3 regions of the Lactobacillus sp. ESL0259 genome follow, and region 3 is predicted to be linked to each of the others. Evidence: riboswitches for the same ligand, from Rfam matches in the RefSeq annotation. Region 3 holds a riboswitch; each other region holds the start of a gene.
What was found. A riboswitch is a leader RNA that binds a small molecule or an ion and turns the genes downstream of it on or off. The one in region 3 is predicted to bind thiamine pyrophosphate.
Positions count from the first base shown of each region.

Region 1 (5,313 bases), on a different contig from region 3:
AATTACGTACAAAAAGTAGCTATATTGCTAAAAGCAGTAAGATAATTCTCGATTTGCTTAAATTTTTAACGTGTAACCTCAGTTTTTGGTAAAATTAATGCATAAGTATTTTTAGTGAAAGGTAAAAAAATGCAAAAACAACAAGAAATTAAAATGCTCAAGGCATTTTCTGATGCCAATTCTACTTCTGGCTTTGAAGGAGAATTTGTTAAACTATTTACCGATACTGTTCAAGATTTTGCTGACGTAAAGGTTGATGGTATGCTCAATGTGTATGCCAGCAAAAAAGATAACCAACCAGGTCGGCCAGTGATTCAACTGGATGCACATTCAGATGCTGTTGGCTTTATTACCCAAGCTGTCCGTCCTAATGGCATGATTAAATTCGTGCCTCTTGGCGGGTGGGTTAAATATAATATTCCTGCTCTGCGCGTAAAAATTAAAAATCGTGCAGGTGAATATGTTCCCGGTGTTGTGGCTACTAAACCACCTCATTTTATGACTGCAGCCGAAAAAAATAATGTACCGGACGTAGCCGATATGTCAATTGATGTTGGTTCCAGTTCACGTGCCGAAACAATTAATGATTATCAAATCGATACGGGTTGTCCTATTTTTGTGGATGTTAAATGTGAATACAATGAAAAATCTGGTTTGTTTTTCGGCAAAGATTTTGATGACCGCTTTGGCGCTGCTGCCATGGCTGACGTTTTAGACAATTTAAAAGATGAACAAACTGCATTTAACGTTGTTGCAGCACTTTCCAGCCAGGAAGAAGTCGGTCTGCGCGGAGCGTATGTTACAGCAAGAGCCGTAAAGCCTGATGTAGCAATCGTGCTTGAGTCTTGTCCAGCAGATGATACTTTTACTCCAGAATGGTTGTCGCAAACCGGACTGAAAAGGGGACCGATGTTGCGTGACATGGATACTTCGTTTTTGCCTAATCCTAAATTTCAACAGTATGCCTGCGATTTAGCTGATAAGAATAACATTCCGTATACTCGTTCTGTTCGCACTGGCGGTGGCCAAGATGGAGCAGCAATTTATTATGAAAATGGCGCACCAACCATTGTGATTGGTATTCCAGTTCGTTATGAACACTCTCCTTATTGTTTTAGTGCTTATTCAGATTTTAAAGCCTCTGTTGCTTTGACGCTTGCTATTATTCGTGATTTAACTAAAGAAAAGTTGGCAAGTTTTAGTCAATTTTAATGGCATTAACTACAGTAATCGTCAAAAATAGGCAACAAATTTAATTAAAGTATGCTATAATAGTAAAAATTGAATAGCAGTCACTAGGGGTGCCAAAAAGCTGAGAAATACCCTCTGAACCTGATCGGGACAATACCTGCGTTAGGGAAGTGTAAAATTAGGTAATAATGATACTCCTACTGACATGTAAAGTTAGGAGTATTTTTTATGTTTACTAGAACTTCAAAATGGAATGTAAAGTCGATTATTTTAATTGCATTAATTGGAATTATTATGGGAGTCATTTATACATATGGCTTTAACTGGGCTTTTAATTTAATCAAAATGCTGCTGGTGCCGACAGGTTTTGCACCGGTGACTGATACTGTTTTTACAGGTTTATGGCTTATGGCTGGACCTTTAGCGATGTATTTTGTTCCTACTGCAGGATCCGGTACGATTGGTGAATTATTAGCTTCTGTGGTTGAAATGGCCATAGGTGGTCAGTGGGGTGCTACTACGATTCTTTCCGGAATTATTCAAGGCGCTACTAATGAAATCGGCTTTTTCCCTAAAAAAGAACGTTATCAAAATTTCACTTGGAAAAGCGTCTTAACTGGTGCGTTTTTTGCTTCATTTGGCTGTTTTATTCCCTCATATATTTTATATGGCTGGAGCAAATTCAGTATGCAAGTACAAGTCGTAATGCTTATTACCAATATCATTTCTGCTCTGGTTTTTGATGGCGTTTTAGTTAAGTTGATTACTAATTTATTTGATAAAGCATTAAAGCCAAAAATAGCTTAAATATTTAAAAAGGAGTATTGCTCTTGAAGTAATGATATGACCCCCGAAATTGTCTTAATTCCGGGGGTCATATTTTTTATTTTTCTTTTTTACTTAAAATTGAGTGTACCTTAGTTGTAAGCATATCAATGGCCACATCATTTTTACCGCCTTCTGGAACAATAATATCTGCATAGCGCTTGGTAGGCTCAATAAATTGATGATACATCGGCTTAACTGTGCTTAAATATTGATCAATTACGGAGTCAATGGACCGGCCTCTCTCATTTAGATCACGTTCTAAACGCCTAATAAAACGAATATCGTCATCTGTGTCAACGTAAACTTTGATATCCATTAAATCACGAATTTTTTGGTTTGCTAAAACTAAAATTCCTTCAAGAATAATGATATCGGCAGGCTCAGTATGAATGGTCTTTTGACTTCGGGTATGTTCTTTAAAATCGTAAACCGGCATCTCGACTGACCGATAATTTAATAAGTCTTGCAACTGCTTTTTAAGCAAAGGAACATCAAAAGCATCTGGGTGATCATAGTTGATGTTCTTTCTTTCACTCATAGGAATCCCGGTATTATCTTTGTAATATGAATCCTGAGTCATAATCAAAACGTGTTCATTCTCTTGCATTTGGGCAACAATTTTTTGCGCAATGGTAGTTTTCCCGCTGCCTGAACCACCGGTAATACCAATCACTACAGGCTTTTCAAGTCTAGACATTATGCCACTCCTTTTTTAATCCTTAAACATTTTACTTTACTTTTGCCATAATTACCAACAGTTAAGGTATATTTGGTAATTAATGCTTCTTTTCTATAGAATACGGTTTAAAATTGACTTTATTTTTTATATGATAAATGTGAAAAAAGTAATTTGTATTAAACAGCATAGGTGCAAAATGAATTATAACTTAATGCCGGTAAAATATTTCGTTGATGTCGTTCAAACGCATGGCTTTATTTCAGCAGCAAGGAGAAACTATGTTTCAGAAACAGCTGTCAGTTCAGCTATTAAGAAATTAGAAGATGAGCTGGGTCAAAAATTGCTTAACCGTTCTGCTGGTAAATTCTCGTTAACGCCAGTAGGAGAAGTTTTTTATAAACGCAGCGTAGAAATTATTAATTTGTACAGTGAAATTTGGCACCACCCGGATCCTAACCCGGAGAAGCTGTTACGTGTCCATTTTTTGCAAGGCTTTGAAAATGACGCTGCATTATTTGCTTCAAAAATACCAGATATTTGTCAGCCCAATTTTGACGAAGAAAATTTTGATTCTTGCATCAAAAGATTGATTAATGGTAATTATGACATACTAGTTGGCTTTGACTTAGCCTTTGCCGGTAATAATAAAATAGACTGTCTACCCCTTAGAAAAACTAGTTTTGACTTACTGCTAAATAAAGATGACCTAAGACAATATCACGGGAATGAGCAGCAGCTCGCTGAGAACAGTATGCTTTATATGCAAAACTGGAAGTCAACTGGTATTACTGATATTCAGCTTGCTATGCTTAAAATCTATTGTCAAAATGGCTGGAAATTTAAAGAAGTGGCAGAGGTAAATAGCTTTGCCGCTGGATGTTTAAATGTAAACTTCAATGGTGGTATCACAATCGTACCGGAATCATTTAATTTACCGCAAAACTGCAATAATATTGAGCGTTTATCGCCAGTTCAATTGCAAAAAACTTTTAATGTGGTAATAGCAATGAATCGAATGGTTTCAACTAAATTCGGTAAAATGCTTAAGCATGTGACAACTTTAACTTATCGCTGATAACTTTTATGTATTAGCGCTTTGATCTAAATTGACATAGAATTCAATTGTAATAAGAATCACAAAATATCAGAAAGGGTGAAGTTACATTGAATTCTTTTTCAACTGATGTCGTAGTTGTTGGCTCAGGATCGGCTGGAATTTCAGCTTGTTTTGAACTTTATCAAAAGCATGTGCCATTTGTACTTTTAGAAAAAGGTAACAAAGTTGGAGGTGCCGGCAAATTTGGTGCTCATGGAGTTTTTGCTATTAATTCCACTGAACAAAAAGAACGGCACGTAAATTATGGCTATCGTGAAGCTTTTAACGGATTAACAGATTACAACCACTTCTTTGTTAATGGTGAATTATTGGCGCGATTTTTAAAAAAGTCAGGTGCCAATATCGATCGTTTAGCAGAAATGGGTTTACCGGTAACTGTGGAACAAAGCGAACAAAAAGCACACTTAAATGATCCACTGGTCTACCATAAATTTAATAATTTTAAAGAGAAAATGACTAACTGGGATAAATTACCAGATAAATTTACCGCAGCTGGCAATAAGGTAATGTTGGAAACTGCAGCCGTCGATCTGGAATATGATAATGGCTTAAAAGCCGTTATTGCCAAAAATAAAGCTGGTGCAGAGATTAGAATTGCTACTAAAAAAGTAATATTTGCTGATGGCGGCTATTGCGGCAGTCAGGAAATGATGACAGCCAATTTCTCAGATACTAAAGCACTTTTGAACCTGGGAGAGCGCAAATCTACGGGTACGGGAATTAGATTAACGCATAAATTAGGAGCAGATTGTCGTCACCATCCAGTTCTTTTTGCCCATGGCGGTGCACCGAGCATGAGTATTAATCCTATGAAAAGAGATAGTGCTGTTGAAACTCTAACCAATTTACCGCTACTGTGGTTGGATCAGACCGCTAATCGTTTTGTAAACGAGGACGTTGTTTATGATTTTGCTATGTGGGGCAATGCTGCCCATAACGTTAATGGTATGTATTACGTTTTACTGGACCAAAAGACTTTAGACACTTTTAAGCAAAAAGAGGTTAATCTTGAAGACACTTTTGAAAGGCAGTTCTGTGATGTGGGCCAAACGCCTAGAACAACTGTGGGGCCTTTACCTAATATTCAAACAGACTTTGACGAAGCGGTTAAAACGGGTGAAGTAGTAAAAGCAGATACCCTGGAAGAAATAGCCCAAAAGTTACAACTGCCTTATTCTTCACTCACAAGGAGTGTCAATGCCTATAACCAGGCCGTTAAGCAGAAAGAGGACGACACTTTCTTAAAGCCGGCTGCTGAATTATTGTTTGACGTTCAAGAAGGACCGTTTTACGCAATAATTGAACATTGTGCGATTTTAGGAACGTTAGACGGTGTCAATGTTGACCGCAACTGTCAGCCGGTAAAAGAAGATGGCACTCCACTAAAAGATTTATATATTGTTGGTAATAATGTTAACGGTTTATATTCTGATGGCTACCCCAGTTATGAAGGTATTGCTAACGGCTTTGCCTTTGTCTCTGGCTGGATTGCTGCAGA
Region 1 is NZ_REHP01000005.1:14,724-20,036, forward strand. Features, by position in the region: gene F5ESL0259_RS02325 (M42 family metallopeptidase) at 130-1,212, shown strand; TPP riboswitch at 1,288-1,377, shown strand; gene F5ESL0259_RS02330 (ECF transporter S component) at 1,420-1,998, shown strand; gene udk (uridine kinase) at 2,075-2,716, opposite strand; gene F5ESL0259_RS02340 (LysR family transcriptional regulator) at 2,895-3,773, shown strand; gene F5ESL0259_RS02345 (FAD-binding protein) at 3,863-5,313, shown strand, end outside.
Region 1: linked by a shared signal. The riboswitch ahead of F5ESL0259_RS02330 (ECF transporter S component) and the one ahead of F5ESL0259_RS00705 (ATP-binding cassette domain-containing protein) in region 3 are both predicted to bind thiamine pyrophosphate.

Region 2 (5,313 bases), on a different contig from region 3:
GTAAGTTGCTACACTGCCTGAACCATTACGCAAATATCCTGGAAAGGCCGCCGTATCGCGGGCAACAATCGCATTAAGCCTCTTTTCGAAGTTTAAGTCCAGGGGCTTTTTTTCATTGATAGCAAACTGCCAGCCTCGCTTCAATTGAACAATAATATTAATATCATCGATTGGAACGCCGTCAACACCCAGGCCATCAATGATTGTCTGGGTCTGCGGCATGGTGGTAGTCAGGCCTTCAAAGCGTGAGTTAGTGAAGACTAATTTGGTTAGATTGGTTTTGGCAAAGCGTCTATTTTTTTCAGGCGTTAGCCTGAATTTGTCTTCATACTTCAATTGATTTATCCTGCTTTCTACTCTAATTCAAGGCCTTCATCTTGATCAAACTCCTGCTGCTCTTTGTTCTGTTGTTCAGCGTATTTTTGGGCAAGTTCAGCTTGGCTAAGTGTCTTTCCAGCACTTTGCTGCGAGGCTAGTACTTGGAACGCCCGATTGCTGCTGGGGGTGTTCTCAACTTTAATCAGTTTAGCAATTTTGTCAATGTTAGCTTCATTTTGCGCTTCAATCATCTCTTTGTTTCTTCGCGGATAGTCAATTACTTGGCCATGATTAGCCGCGTATGCAGAAAGAAAAACTTTGCAGCTACGGCCGTTGCCCTCTCTAAACGGGTGCATGAAATTAATTGCGTCTAGCAGCTCAGCATAGTCTTTGTTAGCCAAAGGCTTGCCCGCGGGGTGCTTGTGCAGCATGTTATTAATATCTTTTTCGGCAAAATCGAATCTGGTATGATCAAAAAATTCATACCCGTTTTTATTGAAATTGCCGGGGCGATATTTACCGGCCCAATCGTATAGTTCACCAAATAAGAATTGATGTACCTTCTTAAGGTCTCCGATATCGTTTATTTGGGGCTTTTTTTGCAACAAGAACAAAGCATTCCGAGCGGATAGCTCATATTCCTTTTTCTCTAACTCCTTTGAGTCATGGATATGGAGCTTATTTTTTAGGACGCCATTTGAATACAAGGTTTCACTAATCCAATCACTCATTATCCTTGCCCCAAATTTCTTCAAAGCGCTCAGCCACTACTGGATCAGGCTGGATAGCTTCATCAAATAATTCCTGGATATCTGATTCTGTGGGATTCCACCCTTCCAGGTGGTTGACTTCCACGACAGTTCTAATTTGTTGGTAAATTTCTTTATTAGCAATGAAAACGCCTTGGATAGTCTGCGTTTCATCGTTTATATCTAAAATATATGGTTGTGTTTCTAGCATATTGAGTAAATCTCCTGGCTTCTCTTTAAGTGCGATTGCAAAGGCATTAAGGACCCTAATTGACCAGGTCTCAATTGGTTTAACAATTGAGTTTCTTAAAGTACTAAGTGGGACGTTGCTGGCCTCAGCGACTTTAGCGACGCTTATATTTTTGCTTTTGAGTAGTTTAACGATTGTTGCACTCATTTTAAAACCTCCAATATCCTTACTTATATTATACCATATTTAATCACTTTTATAGTGATATATGGTAAAAAGCGATATTAGATTTTAAAGTAGTGCTATTCAAGTTCTATACCTGTGGATTGTATTACCTGCTTATTGGAAATCACAACACTATCTGTTTTGTCTTTATTTAATTGTATCTCCGCTTAGTAGAATTTTCTTGTTTTTTAATATTAACTAGCACATCGTTCCAATCTTTACCAATAGTTTTGGCAGGCTGTAAATTGCATTTATCAAATCAAGTAGGGTATTCAACTTAAAATTGCAATTTCCGATTTGCATTATTACAAAATAAAAGTACTTTTTGCAAAAGTTACTTCCAATCTTGTTTTTCATAAGCCATCTGCCAAAACTGCAATTCATAATAGCTGCTGCGTACAAATGCAGTTTGCATTTGCTCAAGTTCTTCATTAGTCGCACTTTCAGCCAAAGAGTTGGTTAAATGCAGCATTTTTGCTACGTTGGCGCCATACCATTCGCCATCATAAGTATCAATCCATTCCTGATAATAAGAAACCGGTGAGCCCTTTTCTGCCATTTTTTGGCCAATTTCCTGATAGAGCCAGTAACATGGTAAAAGTGCTGCAACCGCTGGTTTAACACCAGATCGATTTAATGTCATATGCATATGGTTAACGTAGTTATAAGCTGTTGGCGCCACCGGAGTTTCAGCAATTTCAGACGCAGTTATGTTTAATTCTTCAAAAAAATGGCCTCGCACTGATATTTCGACATCTTTTAAGTCTTGTGCCCCTGCCAGTAAAAATTCCTTTACTTCCTGATTATCCGTTTTTGCCGCAATTAATTCATGCAACTTGCTAAATTCTCTTAAATAATAGCGATCCTGCAACAGATAAAATTTAAAAGTTGCAATTGGGAGTTCGCCACTTTGTAGTTCCTTAATAAAGGGATGCACCATACTTTTATGCCACAATGCCGTCCCTACTTCATGCAGCTCATCCGTGAATTTCATATTTACTTTCCTCCAAATTAAATAACTGTTAATTATTACTAACTACACTTTATTCAAAATTAACTATAATCACTATGCTTTTTTTGCTTTTTAGCACATTTTTAATAATAACTAAAATTCTAGTACTTATGACATAAACAGATAGTATCTTTATTAACCTAGCGTTGTCATAAGCAATAAAATACGCTATAATTGTAAGCGATAACACGAGGGGTGCCTTTTTGGCTGAGATGAAAGTATTTCAGACCCTTTGAACCTGTAAGCTAATACTTGCGTAGGAACGTGTCAAAAACGCTTAAGCTTTGGCATTTCCACGTGCCAGGGCTTTTTTATTAGTAAAAAATTTTAAGGATATTAAATTAGGAGTAATAAAATGCAGTTAGACTTATTAGATAAATTACGAGCGCAAAATCCCGTTATTTTCAACATCGCAAATTTTGTGACAGTTCAAGACGTGGCGAACGCAGTTAATGCTATTGGTGCTTCACCAATTATGAGCAATGAAGTCGCTGAAGCTGAAGAAATAGTACGAATGGCTTCCGCGGTGGCAGTTAATATTGGCTGTTTAACTAAAGAGCAAATCAATCATATTAAAAAGGTAGAAGACCTAGCACGGCAATATAACAAGCCGATAGTATTTGATCCTGTTGCGGTTGGTGCAGTTGAATATCGCTACAAAATCGCAGATAAGCTTTTATGGGATTTTCATACCAGTATTATTCGCGGCAACATTGGTGAGATCGCTGCCTTAGGTGACTTCAACTGGAATTCAAAGGGCATCGATGCAGGTTCCGGCTCTGGTAATATTGATGATATTGCTATGAAAACTGCTCAGAAATATCATTGTACGGTCATTGCCAGCGGTCCTACAGATACAATTAGTGACGGTAAAAGACTGGCTCATGTTCACAACGGCTCACCACTTTTTAAAACTCATGTGGGCTCAGGTGATATGTTGTCCAGTATTGTCACAGCTTTTACCGCAGTCACTGATGATCCGTTTGAAGCGGCTCAGATAGGTGCTTTAGTTTTCAGTTGTGCGGGTCAAATGGTTGTCCAAGATCATCCCGGAGTTGGACCAGGTACTTTTGGTATGTACCTCATGGATTATTTGTACAAAGTAACAGTCCCTGATATTAAGCAAATTGCTGATTTTGATTAAGGAACTTCATGATGACAGAAAAAATTAATTCTTTTCCCCAGGTTTTAACTATTGCTGGGACAGATTCAGGTGGTGGTGCCGGGATCATGGCTGACCTAAAAACTTTTCAAATGCAAAAGGTATTTGGAACAGCAGTAGTCGTGGCAGTGACAGCACAAAACACTTTGGGCGTCCAAAAATCTTTTTTACTACCACTAGAAATGATCGATGCCCAATTTGCATCTTTAGCAGAAGATTTTCATATTCGTGCTTGTAAAACGGGAATGTTAGGTGATGCGGCTCACGTTCACCAAGTTGCACTTAATTTGCAAAAGTATGACTTTGGCCCCATTACCATCGATCCAGTGATGATTGCTAAGGGTGGCGCACCACTTTTAAGTCAAGATGCTGTCGCCACCGTTAAAAATGAATTGCTGCCTTTAGCCGATCTAATCACACCTAACTTACCAGAAGCAGAAGCTTTAACTGGCATCAAGGTACAAAATCAAAGTCAATTTCCTGAATTAGCCCATAAACTACAAAACATGGGTGTTAAAAATGTGCTAATTAAAGGTGGGCACACTAATAGCGCAGAAGTAAAAGATTATGCTTTATTTGCCGATGGTACTGATCTTTGGGTCAGCAGTTCCAGAGTACATACTAAACGCACTCACGGCACCGGTGATACTTTAGCTGCAGCAATTACGGCGCAACTGGCTTTAGGACAAAGTTTACCTGCCGCAATTACAATCGCTAAAAAGTACGTTACCAAGACTATTAAGGAAACTATTCAAGTTGGTCATGGCCATGGTCCTTTAAATCATTGGGCCCAGTAATTTAGGAGAAATAATGAAAGAATTTAACACTGAATTTTTACATGCTTATTTTATTTGCGGCAGTCAAGATGTGCCCAAAGGTAAAACACTACCTGGTATAGTCGCAGAAGCCCTTGCTGCCGGCATCACGGCTTTTCAGTTTCGGGACAAGGGTCCTAATTCAACTTTAAGTAAAACTGAGAGACTACCTATGGCGCAAAAATTACATCAACTGTGTCAAGCATATCATGTACCCTTCTTCATTGATGATGATGTCAAGTTGGCCCAACAAGTTCATGCCGAGGGCGTTCATGTTGGTCAAAGTGATGAAGAAATAAAACAGGTTATTAAAGAAGTTGGTGGTCAAATGATTATCGGCTATTCCTGTTCGAATTTAGCTCAAATTGAGCAAGCCAATAAAATTAGCGGAATTGATTATTACGGTAGTGGTCCAATTTATGCCACCGAGTCTAAAAGTGATGCCGATCCCGAAATTGGTATTGCCGGCTTAAGCCAACTGGTCAAAAATGCTACTCGGCCAATTGTTGCTATTGGCGGGATAACTGTTAACGATTTAGAGGCAATCGCTAAAACTAAGGCAGCTGGTGCTGCAGTAATCTCAATGATTGCTCAAAGCAATAATATTAAGCAAACTGTTAGTCAAATGCTCACAACGCCATGGATAAAAAGCGACTAGCATATTTTAAAGACACAAAAAATGATTCTGCACTTGGCAGAACCATTTTTTTATTGATGATAAACAGTTTTTAATTGTAAAAATATAAGTTATATTGATAATTAACCTAATTGGGCAACTTTTTGCAGTGTTCTAATCATTTGAGCTACAAAGCCGGATTCATTATCATACCAGGCGTAACCCT
Region 2 is NZ_REHP01000011.1:67,417-72,729, forward strand. Features, by position in the region: gene F5ESL0259_RS08250 (filamentation induced by cAMP protein fic) at 1-336, opposite strand, end outside; gene F5ESL0259_RS08255 (Fic family protein) at 354-1,049, opposite strand; gene F5ESL0259_RS08260 (helix-turn-helix transcriptional regulator) at 1,042-1,464, opposite strand; gene tenA (thiaminase II) at 1,817-2,476, opposite strand; TPP riboswitch at 2,676-2,774, shown strand; gene thiM (hydroxyethylthiazole kinase) at 2,850-3,638, shown strand; gene thiD (bifunctional hydroxymethylpyrimidine kinase/phosphomethylpyrimidine kinase) at 3,650-4,453, shown strand; gene thiE (thiamine phosphate synthase) at 4,464-5,129, shown strand; gene gap (type I glyceraldehyde-3-phosphate dehydrogenase) at 5,231-5,313, opposite strand, start outside.
Region 2: linked by a shared signal. The riboswitch ahead of thiM (hydroxyethylthiazole kinase) and the one ahead of F5ESL0259_RS00705 (ATP-binding cassette domain-containing protein) in region 3 are both predicted to bind thiamine pyrophosphate.

Region 3 (5,313 bases):
TTAGGGGTTAGCTTCATTTACTCAAGGTTGTTTTTTATTTCAAATTAATATTCGCCTGTCTGAATAGCTCTGCACGCATTTGTACTGGTGTTTCATGATAATATTCACTGAACTTCTTATAAAAGAAGGATTTGCCGCTATAACCAACACGGGTAATTATCTCTTTGACGGAAATATCTGGACGAGCAAGTAAACTTCGCGCTTCCAGCATGCGCCTTTCATCGACATGTTCCACAAAACTTTTACCAGTTTTTTGTTTGACCAAACTTGAAAAATAATTAGGATTAAAGCCAAAATGCTTGGCTGCATCATTAAGCGTAATGTTAGTAAAATGGGCATCAATATATTTTTCCAGATCCGTCTGTGCAAATTGATGACTTGTTGCTGGAGTGGAAGTTAAATTTTGATTTCTGACAGCAGAAACGAAAAGCAAAGTAAGTTCTGCCATGATAGCGTTACGGGTAAACAAGTCATAATTAAGATATTCATTAATTATCTTTTTAAGTAGATGGGCAGACTCTGACATTAAGGTTCCGTTTAGCCCTAATAATCTTTTTTGCTCAAAAGTGGTATTGATTTTTTTAAGCAATTTTTTCTCATAATTGTTCATTACGGTTAGGTTGTCAAAAAAGTTCCGGACATCTATATTAGGATCAAATTCAAGCTTAACTAAAATATCTTTACTACCAGGTTTTAATATTTCATAATTGCTCTTTTTCTGTAAAAAGATGATATTACCATCATTGAGCATAAAATCCTGACTATTGATTCTCACTTTAGTTGAACCTTTTGCCTCATACAGAATAGTCAGACCTGTTGTTTGGTAGCGATGAATTCCCGTATTACGATTTTCTAAAAAGGCTATAAACAAATCAAAGTTGCTGTTACCTGGTTTTATTTTCACTTCATTAGTATCAGACCTAGCCGCATCTATGATACTGGCTAAATATTGTTCCAATTTAACTGCTGCCATTTCTTTCACCTCTTATACAATTTTGGGGTTATATAGTTTTATTATATAGCAAATTTTCATCTTACTAATATAATTTTGTTATTTTACCTTTATCATTGCTACATGGGTAACGGAAAGTCCTTGTGCATCTAGACAACTAATTTTCTTTTCTGTATAATAAAATTTAACATTGGGGTGCCTGTAAAGGCTGAGATTAAACCCGCAGAACCTGCTATGGATAATGCCAGCGAAGGGAAAACGAAAGATTTTACATCGTCAGGCTATTATCCTGACGATTTTTTTGGTAACTAAATTGATTAAATTAAATAACCTAACATTTTCATATGATAAACAAAACCAAATTTTAACAGACATTAACTTAAATATTCCTACAAAGCAGTTTTCATTGTTAGTTGGACCAACTGGCTGTGGTAAATCTACCTTATTGAAAATAATAGCAAAGTTATATCCTGAATTTGCGGGACAACTAAGCGGCACTGTTACTCTGGGCGGGTTAAAGGCTGCTATGATGTTTCAAAATGCCAGTGAGCAATTTACTATGGCAACTCCTCGAGAAGAAATTATTTTTGCACTGGAAAACCTCTGCCTTAATAAGGCCCAGTATCTAAAACAGTTAAATGAAGCCGTTCAGTTTACCCAAATTGATTATTTACTTGATCAAAAAATTAACACATTATCTGGTGGTGAACAACAAAGAGTGGCATTAGCTGTCCTCATTGCAATGAATGTTGACCTGTTTTTACTTGATGAGCCTTTCGCCAGCTGTGATCCCGCTGCCCGCAAGTTCTTAATCGCTAAACTAGCACATCTGCGCGATCAAGGAAAAACAATCATCTTAAGTGACCATGTGCTAGCTGGTTATGAAGGAATCTGCGACAATCTTTTTCAATTTCAGGGTAAACGCCTGGTGCAGCTTTCTCAAGCAGAACAGGAAAAATTATTGCGAAAAAGTACGGATTCTAATTCCTATAATTTTTCCTTACCAAAGCAAAATGAGAAGTCATGCTTTACCCTGCAAGACGTTCAGATTAGGCAAAATCGTTTACTCTTAAAGCAGCAACAGTTAAAGATTGTCTCTGGTAAAACCACTCTGATTACAGGAGCTAACGGTGTGGGCAAAACTTCGCTTTTTAATGCTCTGACTAAAATGATCCCTTATTCAGGCAGCATCACCTACCACAACCGTGAAATTAATAAATTATCTACTCGTAAGTATTTGCTTCATGTAGGCCAAATATTTCAAACTGCGAGTGACCAGTTTATCAATGTCTCTGTTGCAGATGAAATTAACCTCAGCAAAAAAAAGCGGACTAATTCTTATTTTACTGATGATAAAATAGCTGCTGCGTTATCCTCTCTTGAACTTGATTCACTGCTTGATCATGTCGTATATTCATTATCCGGTGGGCAACAAAAGAAACTGCAAATCTTGTTAATGTTGATTTCAGATCAGGATGTATTGTTAATTGACGAACCACTTAGCGGCCTGGATGCAGACTCTGCCGTCAAAGTGATGTCTTTATTAAGAGAAAGTCAGAAAGCACGGAAGCAAACGCTTTTAATTATCAGCCATGAGTTAAGGAATTTAGCTGATTGGTGTGACTATCACCTCATTTTTAAAAACCAGCATCTAGCTTACACGAACAAGTGAGGTACTATCATGAATCCTAGTTTTAAATTTATCTTGGCTCTGATTATTTCTGTAGAAATATCACTGAAATCAAGTTTACTAACAAACCTCTTAATCATATTCTTGGCATTGGTCTATTTAATTTGCAAACACATTAAATTAAGCAATTTGCTTTTAACTCTATTTATGCCTTTAATTGCTGCTTTTACAGTTTTTGCGACCTTATACTGGTTCTCGCCACAGCCCAGCTTACAGAACGCACTAAGCTTATCTAGTCGAATTTATGTTTATACTTTGACTATCTACTGCGTTTCAATAGACACTACTGCTACAGAATTTGCCCGCTCTTTTGAACAAAATTTTCATTTGCCCAGCAAGTTTGCTTATGGAGTTTTAGCTGCTCTTAATATCGTTCCCCGAATGAAAGAGGCTGTTAAGCAAATTCGCACTGCTGGCATGATGCGGGGAGTATATTTGAGCTTTTGGTCACCGGTTCTTTATTTTAAAGCTATCTTAGTTGCCTTGAATTCTGCAGAAAATTTAGCCCAGGGTATGGCATCCCATGGTTACCGCGAAAATGCCAAACGTTCTGTCATTGCAGCTGTTCCTGTTAAAAAAAGTGACTGGCTACAGTCAATTGCAATTTTGGTTTTAGTAAATCTAGCATTATTGACGTTAAAATAAAAAAGTGGACGTGCATAGTCCACTTTTTTTCTATCCCTTAATTTATTCAGCTAAAGAATAACCTGCAACACTAATATTAACCGGCTCGTCTGCAGTGATAAAAATTGCCGGCTTTTTGGTTGTGTAATAGCGTTCTGAAAATACCAGCTCTCCGTCATTTAAGAAAATTTCAATTGAACTTGTATCAATAAAAACTTGAATTTTTAGTTTGAAGTTTGGTCTTAGTTTGCCATAACGTTGCGCGTCAGATGGCGCTTTATCCGCTCTGGTCAAAATTACTTCGCTATTTTCCTTATTCCAAGATAGTGTAACCAGATTTTCCTGTTCATTTTTAAAAATGAAGCTAATCTCATTACCTGACCAATTTTCAGTTTTAGCAGTTAAAAGCAACTCCAAGTGCTGTGGATCAGAAACATTAACTTGCATTGAAGAACTCGTTTGTTTTTCGTCAACTACTTTTTCTTGCCGCAATTCTTTCAATTCATTGACTGGCGTCATATACAGCTGATTATTTTTCAAAGTTAATTCTCGCGGCAAAGTTAATGCCCCACACCAGCCGTCAGCCTGCTCGGGAAAGTCTGCGTGCCACATATCGAGCCAGCCAAAAACAATGCGCCTATCATCAGGAGTTAACATGGTTTGGGCAGCGTAAAAGTCGTGTCCGTGATCAAGTTCTTGAAATGCACCATGTTTAAATTGATTGTTGCAATAATCCATTTTACCGATAAAATATCCCGCTTGATAGCAGTTAAGATATTCTTTACCCTTTGCCACGATTCCTTGAGGTGAACATAACAAAACGTCCTCTCTGCCCAATGAAAAAAGATCAGGGCATTCCCAGGTGTAGCCTTCAATATCGGCTCCTTGAGAAACGGCTATCGGGCCTAAATAATCCCAATGCAATAAATCAGTCGACTTATAAGTAATTGCACGGCCTAATCCTTTCTTATCCTGACCACCCACAACAATATAATATTCATTTCCATCTTGCCATACTTTAGGGTCACGAAAGTGCTGTGAGTTATCCGTCGGTGGCAATGCAATCACAGGATTTTTGCTATACTTTTTAAAATGAATGCCATCATCACTATAGGCAACATTTTGTGTTTGATAAAAGCGACTATGATCATTGACATCGTAGTAATGATTACCTGTATAAATCAGATACAAGCGACCATCCTTTTCAATTGCGCTACCAGAATAACAGCCATCTTTATCCTCAGGACTATCCGGGGTCAGTGCAATTGGCAATTCTTCCCAGTGAACTAAATCTTGACTACGATAATGGCCCCAGTGCATAGGGCCCCTTTTAGATGAATAAGGATAGTATTGGTAAAAAATATGATAATACCCTTGGTAATATGAAAAGCCGTTGGGATCATTCATCCATCCAGAAGGTGTTGTTATGTGATAATTTAGCCGATACCGCTTGTTAGTAATTTTAGCCGGAGTTTGCATTTTTATTTTTTATTGCCTTTCGCATAATTAAATCTACTTATGATAAGGACTGCCGCTATTAATCATAAAGCCGCGATAAATTTGTTCAATCAAAACGACCCGCATTAACTGGTGGGGCAAAGTCATTTCACCAAAGCTCATTAAATCGTCCGCTCTTTTATCCACTTCTGAACTAGTACCTAAACTGCCACCGATAACAAAAGTAAGATCAGAATGTCCATAGGTTGCAAGATCCTTTATCTCGTGCGCAAATTCTTCACTAGTTCGCTGCTTGCCATTAATTGCGGTCACAAAAACGTATTCTTTATCTTTTATTTTGCTCAAGATCCTTTGTCCTTCTATTTTTTTAACATTTTCCTGTTCTGCCGCACTAAATTTTTCAGGAGCTTTTTCATCTGGCACTTCTATTACCTGAACTTTGGCAAACCTACTCAGCCTTTTTTGATATTCAGCAATAGCATCCTTAAAATACTTTTCTTTTAGCTTACCCACACAAACAATTTTAATATTCATAACTGCTATTTTATCCCCCAATTCCCAAAGTTTCCACTTAGCTTTTCCACAACTG
Region 3 is NZ_REHP01000002.1:37,016-42,328, reverse strand. Features, by position in the region: gene F5ESL0259_RS00710 (helix-turn-helix transcriptional regulator) at 35-973, opposite strand; TPP riboswitch at 1,134-1,225, shown strand; gene F5ESL0259_RS00705 (ATP-binding cassette domain-containing protein) at 1,266-2,624, shown strand; gene F5ESL0259_RS00700 (energy-coupling factor transporter transmembrane protein EcfT) at 2,634-3,287, shown strand; gene F5ESL0259_RS00695 (sucrose-6-phosphate hydrolase) at 3,330-4,745, opposite strand; gene rlmH (23S rRNA (pseudouridine(1915)-N(3))-methyltransferase RlmH) at 4,779-5,258, opposite strand.